2 regions of the Desulfitobacterium elongatum genome follow, and region 2 is predicted to be linked to the other one. Evidence: a T-box and tRNA genes for the amino acid it is inferred to sense, from the RefSeq annotation. Region 2 holds a T-box; the other holds one or more tRNA genes.
The links. A T-box is a leader RNA that pairs with one kind of tRNA and senses whether it is charged. The one in region 2 lies ahead of thrS (threonine--tRNA ligase), so its partner is inferred to be a tRNA-Thr.
Positions count from the first base shown of each region.

Region 1: it encodes a tRNA-Thr, which carries the amino acid that the T-box ahead of thrS (threonine--tRNA ligase) is inferred to sense. The anticodon was not compared.

Region 1 is NZ_AP038772.1:3,223,647-3,230,298, forward strand. Features, by position in the region: rRNA gene ACZ42W_RS15130 (16S ribosomal RNA) at 1-1,115, opposite strand, end outside; tRNA gene ACZ42W_RS15135 (tRNA-Gly) at 1,613-1,687, opposite strand; gene ACZ42W_RS15140 (CoA-binding protein) at 1,883-2,278, shown strand; tRNA gene ACZ42W_RS15145 (tRNA-Gly) at 2,390-2,463, opposite strand; tRNA gene ACZ42W_RS15150 (tRNA-Met) at 2,469-2,545, opposite strand; tRNA gene ACZ42W_RS15155 (tRNA-Asn) at 2,547-2,621, opposite strand; tRNA gene ACZ42W_RS15160 (tRNA-Ser) at 2,637-2,727, opposite strand; tRNA gene ACZ42W_RS15165 (tRNA-Leu) at 2,744-2,828, opposite strand; tRNA gene ACZ42W_RS15170 (tRNA-Thr) at 2,835-2,910, opposite strand; tRNA gene ACZ42W_RS15175 (tRNA-Arg) at 2,936-3,012, opposite strand; tRNA gene ACZ42W_RS15180 (tRNA-Gly) at 3,022-3,096, opposite strand; tRNA gene ACZ42W_RS15185 (tRNA-Lys) at 3,107-3,182, opposite strand; tRNA gene ACZ42W_RS15190 (tRNA-Gln) at 3,190-3,264, opposite strand; tRNA gene ACZ42W_RS15195 (tRNA-Met) at 3,305-3,379, opposite strand; tRNA gene ACZ42W_RS15200 (tRNA-Tyr) at 3,388-3,471, opposite strand; tRNA gene ACZ42W_RS15205 (tRNA-Asp) at 3,494-3,569, opposite strand; tRNA gene ACZ42W_RS15210 (tRNA-Val) at 3,580-3,655, opposite strand; tRNA gene ACZ42W_RS15215 (tRNA-Glu) at 3,662-3,737, opposite strand; tRNA gene ACZ42W_RS15220 (tRNA-Gly) at 4,186-4,259, opposite strand; tRNA gene ACZ42W_RS15225 (tRNA-Met) at 4,265-4,341, opposite strand; tRNA gene ACZ42W_RS15230 (tRNA-Asn) at 4,343-4,417, opposite strand; tRNA gene ACZ42W_RS15235 (tRNA-Ser) at 4,433-4,523, opposite strand; tRNA gene ACZ42W_RS15240 (tRNA-Leu) at 4,540-4,624, opposite strand; tRNA gene ACZ42W_RS15245 (tRNA-Thr) at 4,631-4,706, opposite strand; tRNA gene ACZ42W_RS15250 (tRNA-Arg) at 4,732-4,808, opposite strand; tRNA gene ACZ42W_RS15255 (tRNA-Gly) at 4,819-4,893, opposite strand; tRNA gene ACZ42W_RS15260 (tRNA-Lys) at 4,904-4,979, opposite strand; tRNA gene ACZ42W_RS15265 (tRNA-Gln) at 4,987-5,061, opposite strand; tRNA gene ACZ42W_RS15270 (tRNA-Met) at 5,102-5,176, opposite strand; tRNA gene ACZ42W_RS15275 (tRNA-Tyr) at 5,185-5,268, opposite strand; tRNA gene ACZ42W_RS15280 (tRNA-Asp) at 5,291-5,366, opposite strand; tRNA gene ACZ42W_RS15285 (tRNA-Val) at 5,376-5,451, opposite strand; tRNA gene ACZ42W_RS15290 (tRNA-Glu) at 5,458-5,533, opposite strand; gene ACZ42W_RS15295 (inositol monophosphatase family protein) at 5,678-6,463, opposite strand.
Region 2 is NZ_AP038772.1:4,691,340-4,697,991, forward strand. Features, by position in the region: gene ACZ42W_RS22015 (TrmH family RNA methyltransferase) at 1-322, opposite strand, end outside; gene rplT (50S ribosomal protein L20) at 437-799, opposite strand; gene rpmI (50S ribosomal protein L35) at 830-1,027, opposite strand; gene infC (translation initiation factor IF-3) at 1,048-1,563, opposite strand; ribosomal protein L20 leader region at 1,590-1,723, opposite strand; gene thrS (threonine--tRNA ligase) at 2,056-3,978, opposite strand; T-box leader at 4,057-4,309, opposite strand; gene ytxC (sporulation protein YtxC) at 4,388-5,263, opposite strand; gene speE (polyamine aminopropyltransferase) at 5,520-6,374, opposite strand; gene ACZ42W_RS22050 (aminotransferase class I/II-fold pyridoxal phosphate-dependent enzyme) at 6,378-6,652, opposite strand, start outside.

The DNA of each region.
Region 1 (6,652 bases), 1.5 Mb from region 2:
GGATGTCAAGCCTTGGTAAGGTTCTTCGCGTTGCGTCGAATTAAACCACATAATCCACCGCTTGTGCGGGCCCCCGTCAATTCCTTTGAGTTTCAACCTTGCGGCCGTACTCCCCAGGCGGAGTGCTTATTGTGTTAACTGCGGCACAGAAGGGGTCGATACCCTCTACACCTAGCACTCATCGTTTACGGCGTGGACTACCAGGGTATCTAATCCTGTTTGCTCCCCACGCTTTCGCGCCTCAGCGTCAGTTACAGTCCAGAAAGTCGCCTTCGCCACTGGTGTTCCTCCACATATCTACGCATTTCACCGCTACACGTGGAATTCCACTTTCCTCTCCTGTCCTCAAGATACCCAGTTTCCGATGCACTCCCAGGGTTGAGCCCTAGGTTTTCACACCAGACTTAAATATCCGCCTACGCGCCCTTTACGCCCAATGATTCCGGACAACGCTTGCCCCCTACGTATTACCGCGGCTGCTGGCACGTAGTTAGCCGGGGCTTCCTCCTCAGGTACCGTCATGTACAGGCATTATTCACACCCGCACCGTTCGTCCCTGAAGACAGTACTTTACAACCCGAAGGCCTTCGTCGTACACGCGGCGTTGCTCCGTCAGACTTTCGTCCATTGCGGAAGATTCCCCACTGCTGCCTCCCGTAGGAGTCTGGGCCGTGTCTCAGTCCCAGTGTGGCCGTTCACCCTCTCAGGCCGGCTACTGATCGTCGCCTTGGTAGGCCTTTACCCCACCAACTAGCTAATCAGACGCGGGTCCATCCATTATCGGTAGCATTTTCAGAGGCCACCTCTCCTTAAGTGCTGATGCCAGCTCTTAAGCGTATCCGGTATTAGCCCTCGTTTCCAAGGGTTGTCCCGATTTAATGGGTAGGTTACCCACGCGTTACTCACCCGTCCGCCACTATCCAGCATCTAACACCCAGTATTCTCTGCTTCGTGTTGGTACTTATTGAATGCGTGGAGCGCTCATTCTTCGCGCTCTCGCAAGGCACCACTTACGAGCTCCAAAATACTCGGTGTTAGACACTGGACCGTTCGACTTGCATGTGTTAGGCACGCCGCCAGCGTTCGTCCTGAGCCAGGATCAAACTCTCCATAAAATTTATGAAGAAAATTTGATTGCTCAAATTATCTAAATCTTTAACTCTTGACGAGTCATTGGCTGTTCCTTGTTGTTTAGTTTTCAAAGACCATTGTCACTTGCTGTGACGATTTTTAATTTTACCAGAGTGACTTTCAAGTGTCAACTCTTTTTTGTATCACTCGATGTAATTGAGCATTTTCTTCTCTAAAAAGTGTTCTTCACATCTGAGCGCTTAGTTATATTATCATGTTCAATCCCAAGTGTCAACTACATTAATGGAGTTATATTTTTCCATTGAGGATTTCCCACTGTTCCCCAATGAGTGCAAAATAATAGCGAACACACTCATCGTTACCCCCGCAAGGTCGTCAAGCTCCTATAAATCAGAATAACCACTGCTGAAAATGAATTAGTCAAAACTACGGATACCTAGCGACTCCCCTTATCCGTAATTATTAGCACCTCGTATAATAGAAAAACGCTGCAATTCTTTGCAGCGCCAATGTTTCATTATGGAGCGGAAGACGGGATTCGAACCCGCGACCCTCGGCTTGGGAAGCCAATACTCTACCGCTGAGCCACTTCCGCATGGAACATTATCGATTATAGCATTATGCGTTCTACTGAGTCAAGCCTATAAGGAAAATTTAATATTATATATTTACTATGATTTAAACACTTGGTTTCCTTTGCTTCTCGATGTTATCAGTCATTTGTGAGTTGATTGCTAACTTCATTCCATTGAGTTAAACTAATGTAGAACAATGTCTAGGAGGTGTTTATATGCAAGGCGACATGCAAGAATTCTTAAGTAAAGATAATTGGGCAGTAGTTGGTGTATCTAACGACCCAACAAAGTATGGAAATAAAGTTTACTTCAAATTAAAAAGAGCTGGCTATAATGTCTTTGCCATCAATCCCAAATTAAATGAAATTGACGGGGATCCTTGTTATCACAATCTGAGTACCCTTCCTTTGGTGCCAGATGCTATTAGTGTGGTCGTTCCACCGAAAGTAACTGAACAGATTATCGATGAATGTGCAAAGCTTGGCATCCAAAGAATTTGGATGCAACCAGGTAGCGAAAGCGAAGAGGCGATCCAGAAAGGGAATAAGCAAGGCTTGCACCTTATACATAACCAATGCGTTCTAATCCAAGCTCGGGATAAATCTAAGTGAGCTCTTAGTTAATGCCGTACTCTCTATCTGATGCTCTTTCTAGATCTCTGAAGCCAAACGATATACAGATAGCAAAAACCGCACTGACACCAGTGCGGTTTAAAAATCATATGGAGCGGGTGATGAGAATCGAACTCACGTAACTAGCTTGGAAGGCTAGCGCTCTACCATTGAGCTACACCCGCAAGTGTGGTAGCAGGGGGGGGATTTGAACCCTCGAATGAGCGGGTATGAACCACTTGCCTTAGACCACTTGGCTACCCTGCCATGGCTCCCCGAGTAGGACTCGAACCTACAACCTACCGGTTAACAGCCGGTTGCTCCACCATTGAGCTATCGAGGAATATTAAGATTATCCTGGCGGAGAAGGAGGGATTTGAACCCTCGCAGCAGTTACCCACTCTAACGGTTTAGCAAACCGTCCTCTTCAGCCACTTGAGTACTTCTCCGCAATATTAACTTAATTGGTGCGGAAGACGGGACTTGAACCCGTATGGAGTTACCCACACGCCCCTCAAACGTGCGCGTCTGCCAGTTCCGCCACTCCCGCATTTTATGGAGCCATTGACCGGGATTGAACCGGTGACCTTATCCTTACCAAGGATACGCTCTACCAACTGAGCTACAACGGCATCTTTGAGGATTTGTAATTTTAAATGGTGCGCTCGAAGGGATTCGAACCCCTGGCCTTCTGATTCGTAGTCAGACGCTCTATCCAGCTGAGCTACGAGCGCATGGTTCTTTGGAGCGGGTGACGAGATTCGAACTCGCGACTTTCACCTTGGCAAGGTGACACTCTACCACTGAGTTACACCCGCATAATTTGGATGGTGAGCCATCCGCGACTCGAACGCGGGACACCCTGATTAAAAGTCAGGTGCTCTACCGACTGAGCTAATGGCTCATCTTGCTGGCTGGGGTGGCAGGATTCGAACCTACGAATGCCAGAGTCAAAGTCTGGTGCCTTACCGCTTGGCGACACCCCAATCGGCTTATACTAAATCAACTTCCGTTGACTTAATAACTTGGTTGCGGGAGCCGGATTTGAACCGACGACCTTCGGGTTATGAGCCCGACGAGCTACCGCTGCTCCATCCCGCGATGTTTTGTGGTGGGCAGGGATGGATTCGAACCACCGTACCTTTCGGAACAGATTTACAGTCTGCCGCCTTTAACCACTCGGCCACCTACCCACAATGTTTATGAAATTTGAAATGGCGACCCCGATCGGACTTGAACCGACGATCTCCTGCGTGACAGGCAGGCATGTTAACCACTACACCACGGGGCCTTGTTTTGTTTGGTGGGGGATGACGGGATCGAACCGCCGACATCCTGCTTGTAAGGCAGGCGCTCTCCCAGCTGAGCTAATCCCCCGGAATTTGGTGACCCGTACGGGATTCGAACCCGTGTAGCCGCCGTGAAAGGGCGGTGTCTTAGGCCGCTTGACCAACGGGCCGTTGTTAGCGCAATAACAATAATACATGTCCAAGCTCATCTTGTCAAATACTTTTTGATTTTAATTTGCAATTTTGCAAAGTGAAGATCACAAGTTTCAGTTTTATCCATTTTCTTGTAAATATCCTTTCATCTAATATTTTACAAACGGACAAAGATAAATTTATGACCTTCATTCAGGTTATCTATAAACAGTCACAAGTAGGATCCCTTTTTACCTTAATTCCAGGAATGGAATTTATTTCTCAGCGAATAATAGCAAGGATAAATATGACAGCATTAAAGGAGGCCGTTACTTTTCTGTGATTTGGGAATATGGGGAGCATTAGTGTTTTTAGATCCTCTCAGCGAAGAGGACCTAGCTGTGCAAAGAGCTAATATCTGATTTATCGCTGCAAAAAACAAAAAAACAAAAGCCGCACTGACACCAGTGCGGCTTAAAATTCATATGGAGCGGGTGATGAGAATCGAACTCACGTAACTAGCTTGGAAGGCTAGCGCTCTACCATTGAGCTACACCCGCAAGTGTGGTAGCAGGGGGGGGATTTGAACCCTCGAATGAGCGGGTATGAACCACTTGCCTTAGACCACTTGGCTACCCTGCCATGGCTCCCCGAGTAGGACTCGAACCTACAACCTACCGGTTAACAGCCGGTTGCTCCACCATTGAGCTATCGAGGAATATTAAAATTATCCTGGCGGAGAAGGAGGGATTCGAACCCTCGCAGCAGTTACCCACTCTAACGGTTTAGCAAACCGTCCTCTTCAGCCACTTGAGTACTTCTCCGCAATATTAACTTAATTGGTGCGGAAGACGGGACTTGAACCCGTATGGAGTTACCCACACGCCCCTCAAACGTGCGCGTCTGCCAGTTCCGCCACTCCCGCATTTTATGGAGCCATTGACCGGGATTGAACCGGTGACCTTATCCTTACCAAGGATACGCTCTACCAACTGAGCTACAACGGCATCTTTGAGGATTTGTAATTTTAAATGGTGCGCTCGAAGGGATTCGAACCCCTGGCCTTCTGATTCGTAGTCAGACGCTCTATCCAGCTGAGCTACGAGCGCATGGTTCTTTTGGAGCGGGTGACGAGATTCGAACTCGCGACTTTCACCTTGGCAAGGTGACACTCTACCACTGAGTTACACCCGCATAAATTGGATGGTGAGCCATCCGCGACTCGAACGCGGGACACCCTGATTAAAAGTCAGGTGCTCTACCGACTGAGCTAATGGCTCATCTTGCTGGCTGGGGTGGCAGGATTCGAACCTACGAATGCCAGAGTCAAAGTCTGGTGCCTTACCGCTTGGCGACACCCCAATCGGCTTATACCAAATCAACTTCCGTTGACTTAATAACTTGGTTGCGGGAGCCGGATTTGAACCGACGACCTTCGGGTTATGAGCCCGACGAGCTACCGCTGCTCCATCCCGCGATGTTTTGTGGTGGGCAGGGATGGATTCGAACCACCGTACCTTTCGGAACAGATTTACAGTCTGCCGCCTTTAACCACTCGGCCACCTACCCACAATGTTTATGAAATTTGAAATGGCGACCCCGATCGGACTTGAACCGACGATCTCCTGCGTGACAGGCAGGCATGTTAACCACTACACCACGGGGCCTTGTTTGTTTGGTGGGGGATGACGGGATCGAACCGCCGACATCCTGCTTGTAAGGCAGGCGCTCTCCCAGCTGAGCTAATCCCCCGGAATTTGGTGACCCGTACGGGATTCGAACCCGTGTAGCCGCCGTGAAAGGGCGGTGTCTTAGGCCGCTTGACCAACGGGCCGTTTTTCGCGGAACATTTGTTAGTATATCTGAACTAGGATTGAATGTCAATAGCATTTTTATATTATTGTATTCTGTTATATTTTGTTGTTTTTTGTGCTTTTTTGGGTTGGATAAACTTCGCATTGAGGTCAGGCATTCAGATCTAACTCCTGATGACCTCGACAAATCTATCCACTTTCAGATTCCCAGCAAAAACTTCTGAAGCCTTGATAGGGTAAGCATTATCATGATTTGAAATTAAAACCCTGCCCCCTGCCTCTTGAATAAGAAGCATCCCAGCGGCAATATCCCAAAGATTTAGATCCTTTTCCCAATAAGCATCTAAGCGACCCGCTGCTACATAAGCTAGGGCAATAGCAGCCGTCCCTAATGCTCGCATACCCCCAACTCTGTCAGCCAGTTTTTGGAGTTCTACATCCTGTTTTCTTCGTGCCACTGATACACCTACTATGGACCGCTCTAAACTCTCTGATTCTTTCACTTGGATGCGTTGATTGTTTAATGTAGCCCCCATTCCCTTTTGGGCTGTAAACATTTCATCTATAAGCGGATTATAGACCACTCCGGCGATGGGTTCGCCATTATAGAATAATGCGATAGAAACAGCCAATAGTGGAATCCCTGATGCAAAATTCAAAGTCCCATCGATAGGATCAATCACCCAAATGTACCCTTCATTAGGTAAAAATGCACCAAAAGTACCTTTACCTAAATATTCATGTTCTTCCCCTAAAACTAGATGGTCAGGGTAACTTTTCTTAATCTCATCGATTAGTAAATCTTCCACTCTTGTATCATATTCTGTTACTATATCCATTGCAGAGGATTTCTGATTTACTGTCTTGGAAGTTGCAAAACCAGTTTTAATGACTTCTCCAGCTTTCTTTGCAAGTTCGATCAGTACAGGAATCCAATTATTCTGTTCCATTTTTGCTTCACCCCTCTATAGAGATACTACTCCTTTTCAACAGTATTATCAATTTACCTATTAATATTGTCATATTCAATCATTAAAAAATCGCCGAACTATAACCACTATCCGATTCTTGGATTATTGAAGGCAAATAAGTAAGTCTTCTGCTTCTAGCTTGTCTTATGAACGACGTTTAGCCTAATC
Region 2 (6,652 bases):
AGTCTTTCCAAGTCCACTTAGGCTGAGTCACTACGGCAAGGATTCCTTGAGGATTTTCCGTGTCACTCATCTTGCGGATGACTTTCTCATCCACCAAAGTCACCGGAACCTTACTTTTAGCTAAAGCCTCGGCCAAGCTAGGCCAAGCCTCACTCTGCCGCTCTGGACACACAAAAACCCTGGTGATTTCTGCTCCCCGACGAATCGCCTCTTCGACGAAGCGCCAGCCCTCCACCAGAAACTCACCCGTTTCCTCGCGGAACTTCCTCTTATGTAGATTAACAACATATTTGACTTGCTCATTCTGTAGAGAGGTTAGCAAAAAAAATCACCCCGCGAATCCATCTACCCCATGTTATACCCATTTGGCCAATTATCCAAACGGATAGCTCGACTTAAGCAAAAAGGGTGCCTTAGCACCCTTTCACATCATTATTTACTTCGCTCCAACTTGAGCTTTGGCTACATTCACGAGTTCTGTGAAAGCAGCAGCATCGCGTACAGCGAGTTCAGCCAGGATCTTACGGTTAACGGATACACCGGCTTTTTTGAGACCATTCATCATGCGGCTGTAAGTTAACCCATTCATACGGGCAGCTGCATTGATTCTAGCGATCCACAGTTTGCGGAAATCACCCTTTTTATCTTTACGGTGAGCATAAGCATAGGCCAGAGATTTCATAACTTGCTCGTTTGCTGGGCGGAAGAGTTTACTCTTAGCTCCACGGAAACCTTTTGCAAGTTTTAATACTTTTTTATGACGCTGATGCTTCGTTACCCCTCTTTTAACACGGGCCATAGCGAAGACCTCCTTTTACTTCTTAAGGTATTATAGATAAGCAACCATACGAGCAATGCGCTTTGCATCGGTCTTGTGCATAACCGCAGACTTACGAAGGTTGCGTTTACGCTTCGGAGATTTTTTCTCTAGGATATGGCTTGTGAAAGCATGATAACGAACGATTTTACCAGTACCTGTTTTCTTAAAACGTTTCGCGGCACCGCGATGAGTTTTCATTTTTGGCATTGGGATATCCCCCTCTCGTGTTAGTCGTGTTTGATCGGCGCTAAGATCATAATCATATTGCGCCCTTCAAGTTTAGCTTCACGCTCTATATTAGCCTCCGCTTTACAAAACTCAGCCAGGCGTACGCACAATGTTTTTCCTAAGTCCGGATGAGTAATCTCCCGACCACGGAACATGATTGTTACCTTAACCTTGTCGCCATCTGTTAAGAAGCGTTGGGCGTTGCGTGCTTTCGTTTCGAAGTCATGATCCTCAATATTCGGACGAAGCTTGACTTCCTTAATTTCCATGGTCTTCTGCTTCTTGCGGGCATCTTTATCCCGTTTAGCCTGCTCATATTTGTACTTACCATAATCCATGATTTTACAAACAGGCGGCTTAGCAGTCGGTGCAATCTCCACTAAATCTAGAGATTTATCCATGGCTAAACTCTGAGCATCTCTCAGTTGCAAAATACCGAGTTGCTCTCCTTCTTCCCCGACAAGACGGACTTCTCGGGCCCGGATTTCGTCATTAATCCGTAAATCCTTGCTAATAACAAACCACCCCCATTTAAAATTATAGAAACAAAAAAAGACGGGCAGAGTTCCACCCGTCTTCCATACAAATCATGAGCAAGCAACTAAGCTCAGGACCCGAAGATACCTCATCGACTAGAGCCATGAGGTGAGAAGCGGATGGCTTCTACTTGAACATTAAATAGTATATTTGTTTTTAAGCCCTTTGTCAAGAAAATAAAATTTCAAGCTTTCAATTCGGGCATGTAGCTTCTCACGCAGCGTTCACTCAATAGCTCCGGGGCTCGAATGCGGCGGAGCATTCGGACGAAGGCCTCACTTGCTTCCGAGGGAGCACCTTCAGCGGATGAGTATCATTTGTGGAATGCCGCCTCGGGCGAAAATGTCCACTGGACACTTTCGTTGCCAAACCCTTCTGCTTTACTGCATGTAAACCGGTGGCGCCGCGCCAAGGCCGAAACCCTACCACGGGTTTCGTTCTGCACGAAAAGCTACAGTATTGGGTCTTTTTCAGGACTGAAAGAGTTTTTTCTTGCTCTCAATCTCTTCTTGGGCCAGAGCGATAAACTCGGCAACAGACATCTTCTCTCCGGAATTGCTCTGTCCATAACGGCGAACGGCAACAGCTTCTGTCTCTGCCTCCTGATCTCCGACGACAAGGGTAAAGGGTATTTTCTCTGTTTGAGCTTCGCGGATTTTGTAGTTGATTTTTTCGCGTCGGTCATCGACCTCAGCACGGATTTCTAGTTCATTCAAGCGACGAACGACTTCGTGTGCATACTCTTGATGACGCTCACTGATGGGGAGAATCCGTACTTGAACAGGTGCAAGCCAGGTCGGGAAGGCTCCGGCATAATGCTCAGTAAGGAGAGCAATGAAGCGTTCGATACTTCCATAGACGACCCGATGAACCATAACCGGGCGGTGCTTTTGACCATCTTCTCCGATATAGGTGAGATCAAACTTTTCAGGCATCTGGAAGTCCAGCTGAATCGTACCACACTGCCAGGTCCGTCCTAAGCAATCGCGCAGATGGAAGTCGATCTTCGGTCCGTAGAAAGCCCCATCGCCAGGATTGATCTTAAAGTCCATTCCTTTAGCTTCTAAGGCGTCCTTCAAAGCATTTGTAGCCATTTCCCAAGTCTCATCCGAGCCCATCGAATCTTCCGGACGTGTCGAAAGTTCTACGTTATACTCAAAACCAAACACCTTGTAGAAATAATCTACGAGTTCAATAACTCCGATGATTTCCTCCTTGATTTGAGAAGGAAGCATGAAGATATGCGCATCATCCTGGGTAAAATTACGTACCCGCAGGAGTCCATGTAAGGCTCCGGATAACTCATGACGATGGACTAACCCGAGTTCACCCATTCTCAGCGGGAGATCCCGATAGCTTCTCATTTTTTGTTTATACATGATCATTCCACCAGGACAGTTCATCGGTTTAACCGCAAAATCCTGATCGTCAATCTGAGTGAAGTACATATTATCTTTGTAATGGCCCCAGTGACCGGATTGTTCCCATAGGCTCCGACTCAAGATGACCGGAGTTTTGATTTCCTGGTAGCCTCTCTTGCGATGCTCACGACGCCAGAAATCTTCTAACTGATTGCGAAGAATCATGCCCTTTGGGTGAAAGAAGGGGAATCCCGGACCTTCATCATGTAGACTGAAGAGATCAAGCTCTAGTCCTAGTTTGCGGTGGTCACGTCGTTTGGCCTCTTCCAACTTAAAGAGATAATCATCGAGGTCTGCTTGCTTCGCCCATACCGTTCCATAAATCCGTTGAAGCATTTTATTCTTCTCGCTTCCACGCCAGTATGCTCCTGCAAGATTTAAAAGTTTAAATGCCTTAATTGGGCCCGTAGAGGAAATATGCGGTCCTGCGCAAAGATCGGTGAAGCTGCCTTGTGTGTACATAGAGATTGCCACACTTTCTGGCAAATCTTCAATCAGCTCAACCTTATACTTTTCCCCAAGTTCTGCAAAATAAGCTAAAGCCTCACTACGAGGTGCTTCTTTACGCACATAGGCGTTGTTTTCTTTAGCTAAGCGATGCATCTCTGCTTCAATCTTCTCTAAATCTTCTGGGGTAAAGACATGTTCTGAATCAAAATCATAATAAAAGCCATTGGCAATCGCCGGTCCGATCCCTAGCTTCGTTCCTGGGAATAAATTCTGCACAGCTTGTGCCATTAAGTGAGAGGTAGAATGACGGAGAACTTCCAAGCCTTCCTCACTATCTAGGGTGAGAATCTCAACTTCTGAATCTTCATTAAGAACATAAGCCAGATCCTTAGTCGCTCCATTTACTTTTCCAGCAACCGCTACTTTTGCAAGCCCTCTTGATATCGAGGCTGCAAGCCCTGCCAAGCTTGTCCCCTGTTCGACTTCGCGAACCGAGCCATCTTTTAATGTAATCTTTAGCATATTCGTCAACTCCCTTTACCATTCTTAGTATTCGATATCCGAGTTTTATAAAGAAAAATATAAAAAACCCTCATCCCAATATGGGACGAGAGTTAATTCCCGTGGTTCCACCCAAGTTAAAGCAAATGATACAGACTTTATATGCCTATTCTTCAAATGCCTTCTCTTTTAACCCTTAACGCGGGAAACGGCTTAGTCTACGCACCTATTATAGCTTCGACTCGGCACTCAGAGGTGGTCTTCGTCCGACCCTTGTGAGAAATGCTTCCAGCCCTTGACACTTCTTCTCTTGCACAAGAAAACAGAGTACTCTCCTCATCACTGTTTTTTACATTTTAAAAAATTTACTATTATCAGCTTTTACCCACTAGTAAAATTGAGATTATTATATCGGCCATTGACCTCTTTGTCAAATCTTACGGCAAATTGTACATCCGCCCTCACAATAACTCACTCGACCTTCAAAGACCTTAAAAATGGTCTGCAGAGTATTCTTATACCCTTCATAACGAATATGCATAACAATCTGTCGAGGAGCAACTGCGATCAAAGCACTGACAAGCATATCTTCATACGAGAGCTCACCATCCCCAAAGGTAATCTCATCCAAAAATTGATGGGTTATTTTCTTCCCTTCTTCATTGTAGAGATTGAACTTCCCTTGACTCGTGATTCCTACATGCAAGGTATGTAAACGTGGCTTCTGAGAGTCGACAAAGTGCTTTAGTAGCTCAATAAACTCCAAGTATTCCTTTTCTATTACATGTTCATTGACAATGTAAGCAACTGCTTTGTGTATTTCCGCTTTGTAGTCATGCGCCCGGAATCTCAAAAAACCTTCAATATCAAAAACCGATTGAGAATCTAAGCAGTTCAGAATCTGATTCACGAGGGAGGATTTTCGGCTGATTCGATAGCTCTTCCATTCTCTTAATTCCTGATTCAAGTATTGAAGGGCCTTTTCTAAGACAATCTCAGATTCCTCTCTCTTCATTTTATACTCTTTCTTAAGGAGCCAGCGGACATGATCCTTTTCCCAATGGAGTAAGATGATTTCAGCAAGTGCATTAGCCAGATAATAGCTATGAATCTTCTTTAGTGTATTTTGATCCTCTAGCTCATCCTGAGCAGAAATCTGGAACTCACAATCAATGAGCCAACGCTTTCCTTGCTGATACTCATGGATAACCACAGGTAGATCCTCTTGTACCTGAAGCTGCCTGAGACGCTGATAGATACTATCCCTATAATATCGAGTCCCAACCTGCACGGAGTGCTGTTCCACCTAGCATCCCCCCATAGTAGAGTATATGAGCAGAGCATGCTCATATTTCGGTTCCATTACGAAATGCACAAGCTTTTCGTATAACCATATATTCCCTACTATTGCCAGGTTCAAACGGGGTTATTCTTACCCCCGTTCTATATAAGCCACTCCGCATTTTTCACGTTATTGTACAGGGATGAAATCTAGACTTTCCCTGAGCAAAAATAAAACGCCAGATGGCCTCTACCATCTAGCGTCAAAATATAAGGATAAACTATTCCCCTGCACTTACTAAAAGCTCTTTTACGTAGTTAGGCAGAGCGAAGCACCCTTTATGAATATCCGTATTATAATACTTTGTTTTCAATCCAAGGCTGTTCCAAGCCTGCTCGTCAATGTCGGTCAAGGGATCGTACTTTTTAGAAGCAAAACCGAACAACCAGTGACCCGACGGATAGGTGGGGATGTGAGCCTGGTAAACCCTGCACACTGGGAAAAACTCTTTGATACGCTTATGGGCTCTTTGCATAGCCTGAGCATACTCCTCATAATAGGGGCTTTCATGTTGGTTTACAAGGATACCATCTTCCTTCAAGGCTTTAAAGCAGTTTCCATAAAATTCCTTTGTAAACAGCCCTTCTCCCGGTCCGAACGGATCAGTGGAGTCAACAATAATCAAATCATAGGTATTTTCCTTGGTGCGTACAAATTTCAATCCATCCTCAAAATACAGCTGTACTCTTGGATCATCCAACTTACAGGCTGTCTGAGGTAGGTATTCTCTACAGACGTCCACGACCAATTTGTCGATTTCCACCATGTCGATTTTTTCAATGGTGGCGTAGCGAGTCAATTCTCTAACGGTTCCGCCATCCCCTGCACCGATAACCAAGACATTCTTAATCTTCGGGTTCGTTGCCATCGGAATATGGACAATCATATCATGATAGATAAACTCATCCTTTTCAGTGACCATCATCAAGCCGTCTAGGGTAAAAAAGGTGCCAAATTCCTTGGATTTGAAAACGTCAATTCTCTGGAACTCGCTCTGACCAGTATAAAGAGGCTTATCTACCTTGATCGAAAAGCGAACGTTATCTGTGTGTTGTTCTGTATACCATAATTCCATGGTCTATTCCTCCACAACTCTGATATTTTCAATGGCCATGTCCTCTGTCCCTGTCAGGAAACAGCCCTTAACCTTGGCATAGGCGATATAATCAATAATCTCTTCAGTTATCCGTTCACCCGGCGCCAAGATAGGAATGCCTGGTGGATAAGCCATGACAAACTCTCCACTTATGAACCCTGCGCTGTCCTTGATCGCAACAGAATGCTGATTGGAATAGAAGGCCTGTTGTGGGGCTATCACCACCTCGGGATTGATATACTCATGATCAAACATAC